Regions from separate parts of the Paenibacillus hamazuiensis genome, predicted to be linked through region 3. Evidence: riboswitches for the same ligand, from Rfam matches in the RefSeq annotation. Region 3 holds a riboswitch; each other region holds the start of a gene.

Region 1 (3,529 bases), 1.1 Mb from region 3:
AAGAAATTATTGAGAAATGTAATGAAATGTACGATCTTAAGCTAAAGCTGGAAATTATTAATGCCTGTAAAAATAAGCCTTCCGCTTCAAAATTACCGGAAGATTATGACGTTTTTCAATTATGATTTTTGGACTGAGCAGCATCGATTACAAACTAAGGAAAAAACTTCAAAACGACGAAAGAATCATAGAAAGACTAGACATTCTAATCAATGATAGCAGAAGGAAAGATTGAGGTGGATTTTGTGCCATGAACCCGATCAGCGGCATCCGTTGGAAAGAAAAAAGCCGGGTTGTTGATGTGCTGCTCTCGTCAAGCGACTCAATTGAAGCAATCCCTTTGGCTCCCGGCCTCGAGGCTGAAGTGACAAGAATTCGTCTAAAAGGAGCCGACTATGTGCTCAAAGTATGGAACCGGTCATCGAAGCCCAGTATCGAGAATCAGTACAAGCTGCTGCAGGCATTATTTGACCGGGGGTTATCGGTATCGGAACCTTTGGGGTGGGGACTGGATAACAATAATAACCAGGTATTGTTAACAAGTTTTGACGGCGAACCAGTAAGGAAAGTGAACAAGTCGTTATTTGCTCAAATTGCGAAAATATTGACCGGCATTCACAAGTTCCCGCTTGAAGATTTGGACGAAAGCATCGTTCGAAAATACGACTTTGTAACTTATTTTTATCCGCGAGTGGAAGAACATAAAGATATACATCCCTTGCTCCTTCAACTCGTTAAGCAAAGCCAAATGAAACAGGATAAATTGATTCATGGAGATTTTAATTTAGGCAATATTTTGGAAACCGCAGGAAGGTATACCGTAATTGACTGGACGAATGGACAAATGGGCGATCCGAGGTACGATCTGGCTTGGTCGATCGTTTTGATCACCGTGTTTGTGAGTGAAAGAAACGGCTCGATTTACCGTTCGGCCCTGTTGGCGGCAACTCGATATGAAGCGGATGAACTGGAATTATTCGAAGCAATGGCTTGTCTGAGATGGGTCTTGCTGCACAGAATGTTTAATCTGATCAAAGGAAAAGAAACCGCGGCAAGAGTAAGAAACATGTTGAAAAAAAACATCTACTTGAATGAAAGCTTTCTTGGATTGTGACTCTGGCTTCCAAGTAAATATTGGATGAATTTTGGGGATGACCCTTGTAATTTCAGGTATTGTAGTTTATATTTAGTTTGTGTTTTGGAGAAATCGAACAGGCAAAGCTAGTGAAAATTAGCGACGCAAAGCTACAGGGGCTAAGGGATTGCAGGTGCTGCAGTCCGATGCCAGCCAGTTGCCGTATCGTTTGGAGAATCCCGGAAGGACCGTCTCTGCGGTCTCTTCGTGATGTTTTATATCTCCATCCCTGTCGTCGGCAACGATGGCGGGGATTTTTTTGTCGCAAATATCGTTGATCGCAAAGTTTTTTTGTTTTAAGAGCATGGGTCAGCACATAGTGAAACGGGTCCGTCACGATTTTGCGGAAGCAAACAGCAGCCATCTTATACAAGGAGCGGAACGTTGATGCAAACAAGCCTAGTCAGAGAAATGCTGGCGGACAAGATGACCATTTTAACGCAGCCGGGAGCTTCGGATATCGCTTTGGTCGGTCCGGTTCAGCTTCCCGTTCAGCTCGAAGATAGGGAAATCACCTTTCAATGGTACACTTGGTTAAACACGGAAAAAACCGATGTGCAAAAGGAAGACCTGCTCGACATGCTGCCGAAGGCGGAGCTTGCTTCATTTCAGCAATCCTCCGTGCTTGTTTTCGGAGATTTCTCCCATTCGCAGCAGGCGCTTGTCCGGATGCACAGCATTTGCCATACGGGGGACATTTTCGGGAGCAAGCGCTGCGACTGCGGTTACCAGCTGCAGCGCGCCCTGCGTATGATCGCGGACAATGGCAGCGGCGCTCTTTTTTATTTAGCCGACCACGAGGGACGCGGAATCGGGCTTTTTGCCAAATCACTGGCATACTTGCTGCAGGAAGAAGGCTTCGATACAGTGGAAGCGAATCACGGTCTCGGCTTTGCGGACGATCAACGTTCTTATGACGAAGCCATCCGCGTGCTTCGGGGGTTACGTTCAAAGCCGGTCACTTTGATCACAAACAATCCGAAAAAATTGGAATCGCTGCGGGAGCAGGGCTTGTCGACCGATCGTCATATTTCGATATGGGGCAGTATATCCAAGCATAACGTTCGCTATTTGGCGACGAAAATCGCAAAATCCGGCCATTTAACCACCGGAATGATGATTCAAAATATCGAGCGAGGATAATCCAAAACGGAGGGACGGCTTATGATTCAATGCCCGTGGTTCTCTTGCGAAGTCGAACTCGTCGATAATATTTGTCCGGAGTGCAAACACGAGGTTTTGCCCGAACATGTTCAACCAAAAACGAATTCTGTCGATCAGGCAATTATGCATGCCAGCATCGAAGAAATCATCATGAACAAGTTCCGGTGCTCGAAATGCAACCACAATGAATGTTTAACCAAAGAAGTTTCCATGAGCGGAACAGGGTTGAGCAAAATTTTTGATATTGAGTATAACCATTTTTTATTTGTGTCTTGTACGAATTGCGGTTTTGTCGAGGTGTATAATCCCGATGTGCTGAGAGGACATACATCGGGAAGGTTGGGAACGATCATGGACCTTTTATTCGGATGATAGGCGAGGAAATGAAGAATAGACAACAATTTCTTAATATCCGCTAACGAAACCGCCGCCCTCCCTTGGTACAATATGTTGAAAGCGCTTTTACGAAGAAGGGGAGGGAAATGTCATGTCATGGCGGAAGACGGTTTCTTGGTCGCTGTCCGTCGCTGCTGCGGTTTCTTTGGCCGGCTGCGGGGGTGGAGGCGGCGTTTCTCAAGGGGATCAGGGGGTGAAGTCGGGGGATGTGAAGGATTTGGCTTCAAGCAACGAGCCTGTCACAATCACCTTTTACCGTCCGAATAATGCGACAACCGAAGACGAATTCAACAAGTTGATGGGCGATGCGATAAAAGCGAAGTTTCCTAACGTTACGCCGAAGTTTATTCCTTACGATAAAAACGTCGGGATCGACGGTGTGATAACATCGGGCAATGATATCGATATTATGCTGCTGTCCATCGCCTTTTTGCCGCAATTTCCGAACTACAAGCTTCAAATGGACCACACCGATCTGATCAAAAAATACAACTTCGATTTGAACCGGCTGGAACCGACGATGGTGGAGTATATGAAAAACTTCAGCAGCGGGGGCATGTATGCGCTGCCGATTTTCACCACGGCGGAGACGCTCATCTATAACAAGGACCTATTCGACAAATTCGGCGTTCCTTATCCGAAGGACGGCATGACGTGGGACGAAACGTATGAGCTGGCGAAGAAAATGACGCGCGTGGAGGGAGGGACGCAGTACTACGGTCTGATGATGTCGACCAGCCATATGATGCGGACCAACCAGCTTGGACTGCCTTATGTCGATATTAAAACGAATACTCCGCAAATCGCGACCGATTCGTTCCGCAGGCTGATTGA
Region 2 (3,529 bases), 3.4 Mb from region 3:
TAAGCCGGTATTCTCGGGAACGCTCGCCAGCCTTGGACGCAAGGACGCGATCGGCACGATCGGCGGGAGCCAGCTGCGCCTGAAAGGCACGCCGGCATCGCTGATGAAGGAAGCGAGCAACGTGCGGTATTTGTCGCACATCAACGGGCTGTTCTCGCTCGCTTATTAAACCTGTTCGCAACAAGACGGAATTGAATGCTTATTTTTGGACCCGGGAGACGACACTATGAAAAAAGTGAAGATCCCGGGTTTTTCGCTTCCGGTAGAAAACGGAGGTCCGGCCCGCAAAAGGGAATGGAACGAATAATACCGAAACAAATTAGAGCATGAGAGGTAGAGGCAGGTTGCGTGCAACGATAAAGAAAATGATTCCGGCCGCATGCATGATCCTTGGCATCGGTCTGCTCGCTTATCCTACGGTGAACGACCGCTATGAGAGCTACCTGCAGCAAAAAATTTTGGCGCAGTGGGAAAGTAACCTGCTGCTTCTCGATCGAACGGAGCCGGAGACGGGGCCGGCGCCCGATGTCTCCGCTGCGCCCGTGCCCGAAGAACGCTTGCTCTCCGGCGCTCCGCTTATGCCTTTGCGCGCGGAACAACCTGCAGCTCCGATTCCGGTTCAAACCCCGGTTGCGGACGAAAACGTGGAGGGCGTTCTGGTCATAGACAAGATTAATTTGAAGCTGCCGATCCTCAAAGGGGCGACGGCAAAAAATATGAAAATCTCCGTTGCCAGCATCGAGAATACCGGAAGACCGGGAGCTGTCGGCAACTATGCGATCGCCGGGCACAGGAATCTGACCTACGGAAAAAACTTCAACAGATTGGACGAGGTCGAGGCGGGAGATATCGTCGAGGTGGACGCAGGCGGCCGCAATTACCGTTACAAAGTTGAAGAAAAACTGTACGTTTTGCCGAAGGAGGTTTGGGTGTTGAAAGGAAACGGCAAAGACCGGGAGATTACCTTGATCACCTGCCACCCTATGGAAAACCCGACCCACCGAATTGCGGTCAAAGGAAAATTGATTGAAGACGGGAAATAATTTTTTTCTGGTCAAAGCTTTGAATATGTGGTACATTACAAAATAAGACAAGTTTCTTCATCATTCATATATGATTTCGGTTCTTTCCACCGATAAAGGCAAATTTGGCGAAAGCCAAAGACGCAAAGCTACAGGGCCTTCCGCAGCATTCGTGCTGTGATGGCAGCCAGTTACCGAAAGGAGAGTTTTTTTATGCTTTCCAGGGCTCTCGTAACCGTGTTGTCGGCGTTGTTCTTACTGATCGCTGCGCCGCAAGGCATAGAAGCCGCTTCGGCGGTCATCGACAAAAGCTCTCTGGGTCAAGGAATCATTACGGTGAACTATCCCGACAATAAAGACGCGAAAGCGATAGTCCGCATTGCCAAAGGGAGCGTTAAATATGATTATGCGCTGGTCAAAGGCGGACGTTATCCGCTGCAGCTTGGAAACGGCAGCTACAGCGTTCTGATTGCGGAGGCGGCGGAAGGCAGCAAATATAAAGTCATCGCGCAGGAAAGCTTGGATTTAAAGCTGGATAACGAAAATGCCGTATTTTTACAATCTATCCCGATGATCGATTGGAAGCCGGAATCGAAACCGGTCGTCGAAGCCAAGGCATTAACTGCCGGCGGCGGGTCGGACAAAGACAAAGTTGCCGCAATCTATGCTTATATTACCAAGCATTTTACATATGATTACGAGAAAGCGAGCGGCGTGGATGCCGGTTATCTCCCTCAGCTCGACGAAATTTACGATGCTTCGAAAGGTATTTGTTACGATTTTGCGGCAACTTTTGCCGCAATGGCGAGAAGTGTCGACATTCCGACCCGTCTCGTTATGGGGTATGCCAACGAAGCGCCCGATACATACCACGCTTGGAATCAAGTTTTTTTGAAAGAGAGCGGCGAGTGGATCACCATCGATACTACATATGACGCCGTCCGACTGCAAAACGGACAAGAGACTCCGTTGGTAAAAGATGCGAAGGATTATACCGTCAGCAAAATATATTGATACGCCGCTTGTCAAACATCCCGAATACCGATACCCGCCTTTGTTTCGAGGCGGTTTTTTTGCGTTGTTTAGAAAAAGTTCAGATCCATATTTTAGAATGCTACAGGGGCCTTAAAAATCCAATTTTATGCAGAAGGAGGGGGACGGATGGAAAAACGGACATGACCGGAACAATCGGTATCTTAAATAAGGCAACTAGACCGAGAAAAAAATGGGACGAAGAGGAGAAGGAGAGGCGTTGAGAAGCAAATGCTAAAGAGAAAGATCAGCACAATGCTGGTCGCACTTATGATTTTAATGCAAGTTTTGAACGGATTCGGCTTGGCTGTGGCCCGAGCTTCGGCTATTCCGGAAAACATTTTGACCAGCGTGACGATGGCGGTCTACGACAGCCAAGGTCAGGTAGTAACGGACAACGTTTACGAGCAGGGCTCCAAGGTACGGCTCGACTACGCGTGGTCGCTGCCAAACGGTCATGGCTACCGTGCGGGGGATACATTTACGTTTTCGCTGCCGCAGCAATTTTTATTGTTTAACGATTTTGGAGGTCTGTTGAAAATCGATGACGACGATGTCGGAACGTTTCAGGTAACTGCAGCCGATCATCGGGTCGCGATGACTTTTAACGACTACATCGAATCGCATTCCTACGTTCATGGCATTCTCACTTTCAACACGCAATTCGACGTTAAGCAAATAACGGGAAGCACCACCCAGACAATCGTCATTCCGGTCCACGGCGGCGATCAGGTGTTTACGCTTCGATTCAAGCCAAACGCGGTATCGACGATAGATAAAAGCGGCGCACCCGATGGCTTTAATGCCAAAAATATCAATTGGTCCGTCGACGTGAACAAGATGCTGGATTCCGTGCAAAACGCGGTGGTAACGGATCCGATTCCGGCCGGGCTTTCGGCGCCGGTCACAGTGGCCGTTTATCAATTGAATGTGAATCTGGACGGAACGGTAAGCCAAGGCGCGCCTGTGACACCCGATCGTTATACGGTGGATACGACCGGAAATTTGCTGAAAGTCAGCTTTAAGGACGACCCTATGCAGAATGCATACCGCATCCGGTTTACGACGCCGATCAACGATATGGATAAAGTCTCGTTTATCAATACGGCAACATTCGCAGGCAGTAACAAAACGCCGGCGAGTGCAACGGCTACCGTTAACGTTCAGTACGGAAGCGCGTTGGCCAAGTCAACAACCGATTATGATTCGAAGACGCAAACCGTCGGTTGGTCCGTCAAATACAATTACAACGAAAAGACGATAGCGCAAACGGATGCGGTCTTAACCGATTTGTTCAACGATACGCAGCAATTGGTTGCGGGTTCGCTTCATGTTTATCCGATTACGCTGGACGCGTCCGGCAAAGAGACGCGGGGCGGCGAGCTGACCGAGGGTCCCGCCGGCCAATACACGGTGACTCCGGAAAACGCTGCGGGCAAGGACGGCTTCAAGCTGCAATTCAACCATGCCGTAAC
Region 3 (3,529 bases):
TTCCATGTTCACCCGCGCGCGCAGCCTCGATCGAGGCGTTGAGCGAGAGCATTTGGGTTTGGTTGGCAATTTCCCCGATGACATGAACGATTTCGCCGATTTTGGAAGAAAGCTCTCCGAGCTGCGAAATTTCCGACGAAGTCCGTTTGACGGTCGTCTGAATCGCATCCATTTGGGCAACCGCCTTTTGCACGACTACATTCCCCTGCTTGGCCTCTTCGGACGAGCTTAACGCAGCGTCGGACACGCTTGCCGCAGACCCGGCGATCCGCGTAATCCCGACAGACATCTCCTCCATCGCGGCCACATTTTGCTGAGCTGCCTGCGCTTGCTTCTCCGAGCCGCCGACCACATTATCGAGGGAGATGCCGATTTGCTTGGAAGACTCGACGTTTTGCGCCGAAATCGCCGTTAACTCCTCGGAGGAAGCGGCGAGATGCTCCGACGTTTGGTTGACCTGCCTGATCATCGCGCTGATGGAATCGAACATCACGTTCACGCTTTCCGATATTTGTCCGATCTCATCCCGCGTTCTTACGCCAAGCCGGGATGTCAAGTCACCCTCGGCGGCTTGACGGAGCGCGCCAGAAATAACAAGCAGCGGCTTGGAAACCTGCCGGCCCGCGATCAAAGAAACGAGCACGACCAAAATGCAGGCGACCACCAAAATGACAACGCAAATTTTCAAAAATTGGTCCCTGGCGGCATACACTTCCTGACTGTCCTGAGTCACCATCACTTTCCAACCGGTAGTAGGAACGGTGCTGTAGGCCGCCAATTTGTGCTTGCCTTCGGAGTTTACAAAATCGACCGTGCCGACGTCGTTTTGAAAAACCGTATCTTTAAACTGCTGAACTTGCTCGGGACTGAAGAAATCGTCCATTTTTTTGCCGTAATGGTCTTCTTTGGGATGGGAGATGAACGTTCCGGATTCCGACCACAAATACCCGAGTCCGGTATTGCCTATCTTGATCTGGTTGGTCAAGTTGCCCAGTATGGTGGGATTCAAGACGCAGTTGATCGTGCCCAGAAAATTATCGCCGTCCAGCAATGGAACGGACACGACAATGATGTATTTTCCCGTCTTCTGATTGATGAGCATATCGCTGATGGCCGGCTTCTTTGTAGACTTGGCTTTGATGTAATATTCTCTTTCCGCCACATTCGACGTTTGCCCCGACCAGTTCGTGCTGTTGGCGTCTTTATCGACATAAGCGTAATACTCGACCTCCTGGTCCACTTCGCCGATTTGTTTGAGCACGGATAAAATGTGATTTTTGTCCCCCGCTTTAAATTCCGGATGAGCCTTCATAATATTTTGAACGACGTTGATTTTATTCTGAATCCAATAGTCCACGTATCTGGATGTATCCTGCGCCACTTTGATCTCCTTGTCGTTGGCCTCCAGCGTCGTGGCCGAATTGGAAAGCTTCGTCAAAATCAGCGTGGTGATCAGCAGAGGCACAAGGGACAGCAATAAACAGCCGACGACCAGCTTGGCTTTAATGGAATTTTTCAAGCCCCACATCGTTCCCCACTTCAGTTTTTCTCTCATCTCTCTAATCCTCCTATCAAAGTGTGCATGACTATCTATCAGTGAAAACTATTTTCAAAAAAGAACAAAAAAATCCACCCTGACAAAGGATGGATTTCCCTATTCCCTTGTTCGGTAACCCGGCTGCCGTAGAAATAAATTTCCTTAGGCCCGTGGCTTTGCGTCCTCACCTTTCGGGGAGTTTGCCGTTATCGCAAGATAGATAATATGCAGTTTCTTTTTCTTAAACTATATTACGACAAAGCCGTCGAATTTACAACAATATTCAACAAAGTTAAATATTAACTTTCTGAAAACAAGGTCTTTTTTACCAGATACGAAAAAAATACTACGACATTTTTCATAGAAGTTCAATGCAAATTTTTCCCAATTGCTATATTACAGGAAGAAATCGCTCTCCGGACACATCTGCGCAAGCGCGATTCATATACGCAAAAAATACCCGCACTTCCGTTTGGCGAAAGATGCGGGTATTCGTTATGATTGGAACTCAAATGTGAATATGTCGTGCTTTCGCGCGGACGCCTATATCCCGGAGCTGTCCACCAGCTCCAGCTCCTCCACCCGCTCGAACTCGCCGAGCACCTTGTGGCGGAATTCCTGAAACGATACGCTGGCTCTTTTACGCGGATACGGCAGGTCGATCGGGATGATCGTGCGGATTGAGCCCGGTCGCGATTTCATGACGACAACCCGGTTCGCGAGAAACACCGCTTCGTCGATATCGTGCGTGACGAGAATCATCGTCGTTCCGTTTTCCCGCCATATATCGAGCAGAGCTTCCTGCATGTGGGCCCTGGTGAACGCATCCAATGCTCCGAACGGCTCGTCGAGCAGCAGCACCTTGGGCCTGCGCAGCAGCGCCCTGGCGATCGCCACGCGCTGCGCCATGCCTCCCGACAGCTCGCGCGGGTACGCTTTTTCGAAGCCCTGCAGCTTGACAAGCTCAATCAGCTCGTTTACGCGGCTGCGTACCCCGGGATCGCTCAGCGGCAAATCGGCGGCGATGTTTTTCTCCACCGTCAGCCATGGGAACAGCCGGTGCTCCTGAAAAATAAACCCTTTATCGATGCCGGGAGCCTTCACCGGACTGCCGCCGAGCTCGACCAGCCCGTCGTGTTTCGTATCCAGCCCGGCGATGATTTTCAGCAAGGTGCTTTTGCCGCAGCCGCTCGGCCCGATGATCGTAATGAATTCCCCCTGCTTCACATGAAGCTGAATCTGATCCAGCACCCGGATCGCCCCTTGCGGGCCGGCGAACGACTTGTTCAAACGTTCGATTTTGAGCTGCGCTTCCTTACTCATCCGAATCCCCTCCTTATTTTTGCGTACCTAACTCCTTCAGCGCCTGCTCGACATACTTGTTTTCAATAACCTTGGACGTATCGAGCTTTTTGTTGATCGCTCCGACGGAGTACAGGAAATCGGCCTGTTCCTGATGTGCTTTGGCATACTCGGGCGTTGCCGGCGAGAGGATCGGGCTGGAGTTTTTCAGCACCTGGTCGACGATCGCGCGGTCCAGCTTCTGCGACTTGGACAGCTCCTCGGCCACCTCGTCGAAATGTCCCGTATAATATTTGCGCGCCTCCTCGTAAGCTTTCAGGAACACGACGGCAAGATCGGGATGATCCTGCAAAAACTTCGTTCTGGCGATCAGGAAGCTTGGCGCGTTGATGTTCAGATCTTGCCCCGATACCAATATTTTCGCTCCGGTTTGAAACACCGCCGTCGTGGCGTAAGGCTCCCATATCGACCAGGCGTCGACGGCTCCGGAATCCAGTGCCGGTCTCGCTTCGTCCGGCTGCAGCTGGATTTCCTTCACATCGCTGCCCTTCAGGCCGGCACGGTCGATCGCCATGTATAAGAAGTTGTAGGCGCTGCTGCCTTTGGCGACGGCGATTTTTTTGCCTTTTAAATCTTTCAGCTCCTTGATCGGGCTGTTTTTCGGAATGACGATAAAATTGCCGGTTTTCC
Region 4 (3,529 bases), 3.6 Mb from region 3:
CTGTTCGCTCGTTAATGCACGCAAGCGATTGGAGAACTCGACAAGAAAATCGTCCCCTACCGGATGCCCGTGCAATTTGTTGATTTCACCGAAATTATTGAGATCAATAAAGAGCAAACGGAAATGTTGGCGACGGTTCAGAAAATGTTCGCCGATATGTTGGATATAAGGTGCGCGGTACAGTCCCGTTAGAGGGTCAACGAGCTGGTTCAGTTTGATTTGAAGCTTCTCGCGGGTCACGATCCCGAGTACCCGATCTTCATGGACGACAAGAAGTCGTTCAATGCGATGCCGCTCCATCAATTCCAACGCTTCCCAAGCAAATTGGTCAGGCGAAATGCTGATCGGGCTTGGGGTCATTGCGTCGGCTGCAATCCGATTGGGGTGGGAAGAGCGGATGTCCCGCGACGTAATAATTCCTACGATTGTCCCATGATCTGTGACGGCCAACGAACCGATTTCAAGTTCATTCATTACATCCGACACATGCTGGACGCTTCTTTCAGTTGAAACCGTATAGACGGGGGATGACATGAATTCCGCCACCTTCATTGTAACTCCACCTCCCGCTGAACCGATACCGAAATTTTCAGTTCGGAACGAAGCACCATGTTGTCGCTGATCAACCGGTCCGCTTCTTCCATTATGATTTGCATCAGCAAACGTTCGTCCAACATTTGAAGAAGGGAGTTCCGAATCAAGACCGCTTCAATTTTGGCGTGCTCCAGTTTAACGATTGTAAATTGTTCCGGCGATAGCGCCTGCGCCATTCGCTTTACCGCTTCCGGCCCGATCGGGGCTTTTTTTCCGATGATCAACAAATCCTGCATGGGCGGAACTTCAAACTCTGAAATTTTTAAAGAGAGCGTTGCTTTGCGGAAATAGTTCAGTTTATCCTGCATCCTGATTACTCCTTCGTGTTCGGGTGAGACTTCACGTTCAACCGTTTACGTTAACCGATTCGGTTTTCCGAATAAATAGCCTTGTCCCATCTTGATACCCAAAGACAGCGCGGTATCCAAATCCTCTTCTTTTTCGATTCCTTCCAGGATCAGATTGGCCTCGTTATTGCAGTACTCGGCAAACAGTGCGACAACTTTTTGTTTTTTCCTGGATGTACTCAAGTCAGAAGCAAAGAATCGGTCGATTTTGATAAAATCAGGCGAGACGTCCACAATATTTCGAAAAGAAGTTGTTCCATCTCCTACATCGTCCAGGGCTATCAGGAAATTCAGTTCACGCAGCAATCGGATGGCATCTCTGAAAGAAGCGCTTTTCCATAAGAGGCCCTCATAAATGGACTCGTTAATCTCAAATACGATTTGGTTTCTATATAGCTCGAATCGCTCGGCAAGGGAGTCGAGTAAGTCGATAAATAAAGGCGAGACCAAAGTTGAAGGGAATATGTTAATAAACAACAGGTTATGTTCACGTGAGCCCGGAAATTCAAAGTAGGCTGAAATCGCCTGGAAAATTGAAAAAGAATCGACTTCGAACAACTTGTTCTGCTCCATGGCGCGCTGAAATAAAAGATCCGGATTCATGTTGGAGTTACTGCGAATGAGGGCCTCGTAACCAAGGATTCTCTTTTCGGGAAACCCCAAGATGGGCTGGAACACATGATAAAAATCGTTTTGTACTATTAATTGTTCAATATTCGGCATCGAGGCTACTCCCTTTGCTGAGAATCAAAATAAGAAGCCACCCCGATCTGGGGCAGCTTTGAGCTCGGAAGCATCATTTCGGCAACCCAGCTACCATAGATATCATCCTTAGGCCTGAAGTTTTGCGCCCCCATTTTTCAATGGGTTTGCCGTTTCGTTTTTTATGATCCTGAAAGAAAGGGATCAGCCTGAGGACCTACGAATAGAACCTCCCCCTTTTGAATGAAGTTAGATCATTTACGACAAAATCCTTCTTTATACCCAATAATTCGCGCAAAAAGCGCCAACTCCTTCCAAACGGGTGTTCCTAAGAAACCGTATTTATCCAAAAAATCGGTAAAGACTTGCCATTTAACATAGAGAATCGCGGTAAATAAGCAGCAAGCGGTTGGTTCAGATCGTCCCAACCGCTTGCTTTTTTCATAGCTTGAATCACTTTTTACGAATCTTCGGTTGCCGGTTCCAACAGTTCCCGTAAAATACGATACGCTTGTCGCTGTTTGGCATCGTTGTGTTTGAGCAATAAGAGAATGCTGGCCCATAACCATCTTTTTTGTTGCAGATAGGACTCTTTCTCGTCGCTGAATAAATCGTATACGCTCATATGTAATGCCAAAGCAATTTTTTCAATCGTTTGAAGTTTGACGTTTTTTTCGCCGCGTTCAATCTGACCAAGATATGTCGCGGCCATGCCGATCGATTCGGCTAGTTTTTCCTGAGTCAAATTTTGCTCCAAGCGGTATAAGCGAATTTTTGCTCCGACTATTTGTGCAAAGGTAGACATAATGTCCCTCACAACCCCTCTCTATAGTAAAGTGTAGTCAAAGCAGTCGGAGGGATGGAGTACTCTTAAACTACAGTCTATTCAATTGATTGTACCTTGAAAATCTTTGCGATATAATTTTCCACGGAGTTTATTTTGTCACAAATTCCTTTAAGCCAATATTCGATAAAAAGGAGTCAGAAGTCATGCATCATTTCATGATCGCTGCGCAGACCGTATTGTATGGGAAGCGGCAGGAAATCGGCTTGAGCCATAATCAAGTGGTCCAGCTTTCCAAGGAGATTACAAGAATGACTCGACTATTGGAAAACGTAAGTCAACAGACTGAGAATGGAATGCGAGAAATAAGGGGGAGGGTTGCCACGAGGCTGCTTAGCAAGGAGCAACTGCTCGAATGTATAGCGACAGCTTGGAACATGGGACTTGAAGAAGAGTTTGTTGCTTTTTTGTTCAAGGAACTGCTATGGATGGAATCCGATACGAAATTGTCCGAAATGGAATAGGAGGTTGTCTTCAGAGAGAAAGCTTGATGGATGTAAAATGGTTACGGCATTGCTGCCGACGTGGAAGCGCGATTGATCGGATGTATCAATCGCGCCGCGAATCCATCATTTGAAAATCGGAATTTTCAACATCTAGGCTTGACTGGGCTTTAACTTGTACCTCCCCGTATTGGTCAGTTGAACATGGATTCGTATGTTTCGTAAAGAATCCTCATGCAGCACAAAATGATTTTCGTCTTCAATCCGGTGCCATACCGTGGGATAGCGTCGAAACAACGACTCGCCGAGACTATAAACATCGACCTTTCGCTCAAAACCCTTCCGGTAAGTATGGCGGATTTGTTCTTCAATCTTTCGTTCGGCCAAGTCGATCAATTCTTTCTCGGACATTTCCTGATGCAATTCGTTAATGCCTGCTTTTACCGTCAGCTCGACGTCAAAATAAACGCGAAGATCTTGAACCGACGGCCTGATGCGCACTTTTGGCTTCTCCATGACCAAAACAGCCGCTAACGATTTTCCGCGTTCGAGAGAAAGCGGCACGCGAACTGTTTTTTTATGCAGCCAGGGCAATCCAT

What was found. Region 3 has a riboswitch for cyclic di-GMP ahead of MYS68_RS17440 (methyl-accepting chemotaxis protein). Riboswitches for the same ligand answer to the same signal wherever they lie in the genome.
Region 1: linked by a shared signal. The riboswitch ahead of MYS68_RS12490 (GTP cyclohydrolase II) and the one ahead of MYS68_RS17440 (methyl-accepting chemotaxis protein) in region 3 are both predicted to bind cyclic di-GMP.
Region 2: linked by a shared signal. The riboswitch ahead of MYS68_RS02520 (transglutaminase-like domain-containing protein) and the one ahead of MYS68_RS17440 (methyl-accepting chemotaxis protein) in region 3 are both predicted to bind cyclic di-GMP.
Region 4: linked by a shared signal. The riboswitch ahead of MYS68_RS33355 (EAL domain-containing protein) and the one ahead of MYS68_RS17440 (methyl-accepting chemotaxis protein) in region 3 are both predicted to bind cyclic di-GMP.

What each region holds. Positions count from the first base shown of each region.
Region 1 covers NZ_JALRMO010000001.1:2,851,989-2,855,517, reverse strand. Annotated here, with positions in the region: gene MYS68_RS12500 (hypothetical protein) at 1-125, shown strand, start outside; gene MYS68_RS12495 (aminoglycoside phosphotransferase family protein) at 251-1,114, shown strand; cyclic di-GMP riboswitch class I at 1,205-1,300, shown strand; gene MYS68_RS12490 (GTP cyclohydrolase II) at 1,523-2,278, shown strand; gene MYS68_RS38835 (zinc ribbon domain-containing protein) at 2,300-2,671, shown strand; gene MYS68_RS12480 (extracellular solute-binding protein) at 2,787-3,529, shown strand, end outside.
Region 2 covers NZ_JALRMO010000001.1:622,541-626,069, forward strand. Annotated here, with positions in the region: gene MYS68_RS02510 (NAD(P)/FAD-dependent oxidoreductase) at 1-169, shown strand, start outside; gene MYS68_RS02515 (class D sortase) at 345-1,043, shown strand; cyclic di-GMP riboswitch class I at 1,131-1,221, shown strand; gene MYS68_RS02520 (transglutaminase-like domain-containing protein) at 1,236-2,036, shown strand; gene MYS68_RS02525 (collagen binding domain-containing protein) at 2,286-3,529, shown strand, end outside.
Region 3 covers NZ_JALRMO010000001.1:3,982,653-3,986,181, forward strand. Annotated here, with positions in the region: gene MYS68_RS17440 (methyl-accepting chemotaxis protein) at 1-1,555, opposite strand, end outside; cyclic di-GMP riboswitch class I at 1,666-1,752, opposite strand; gene MYS68_RS17445 (ABC transporter ATP-binding protein) at 2,081-2,860, opposite strand; gene MYS68_RS17450 (aliphatic sulfonate ABC transporter substrate-binding protein) at 2,874-3,529, opposite strand, start outside.
Region 4 covers NZ_JALRMO010000001.1:7,547,861-7,551,389, reverse strand. Annotated here, with positions in the region: gene MYS68_RS33365 (GGDEF domain-containing protein) at 1-552, opposite strand, end outside; gene MYS68_RS33360 (hypothetical protein) at 549-902, opposite strand; gene MYS68_RS33355 (EAL domain-containing protein) at 948-1,664, opposite strand; cyclic di-GMP riboswitch class I at 1,742-1,825, opposite strand; gene MYS68_RS33350 (helix-turn-helix domain-containing protein) at 2,104-2,448, opposite strand; gene MYS68_RS33345 (hypothetical protein) at 2,634-2,951, shown strand; gene MYS68_RS33340 (Ger(x)C family spore germination protein) at 3,084-3,529, opposite strand, start outside.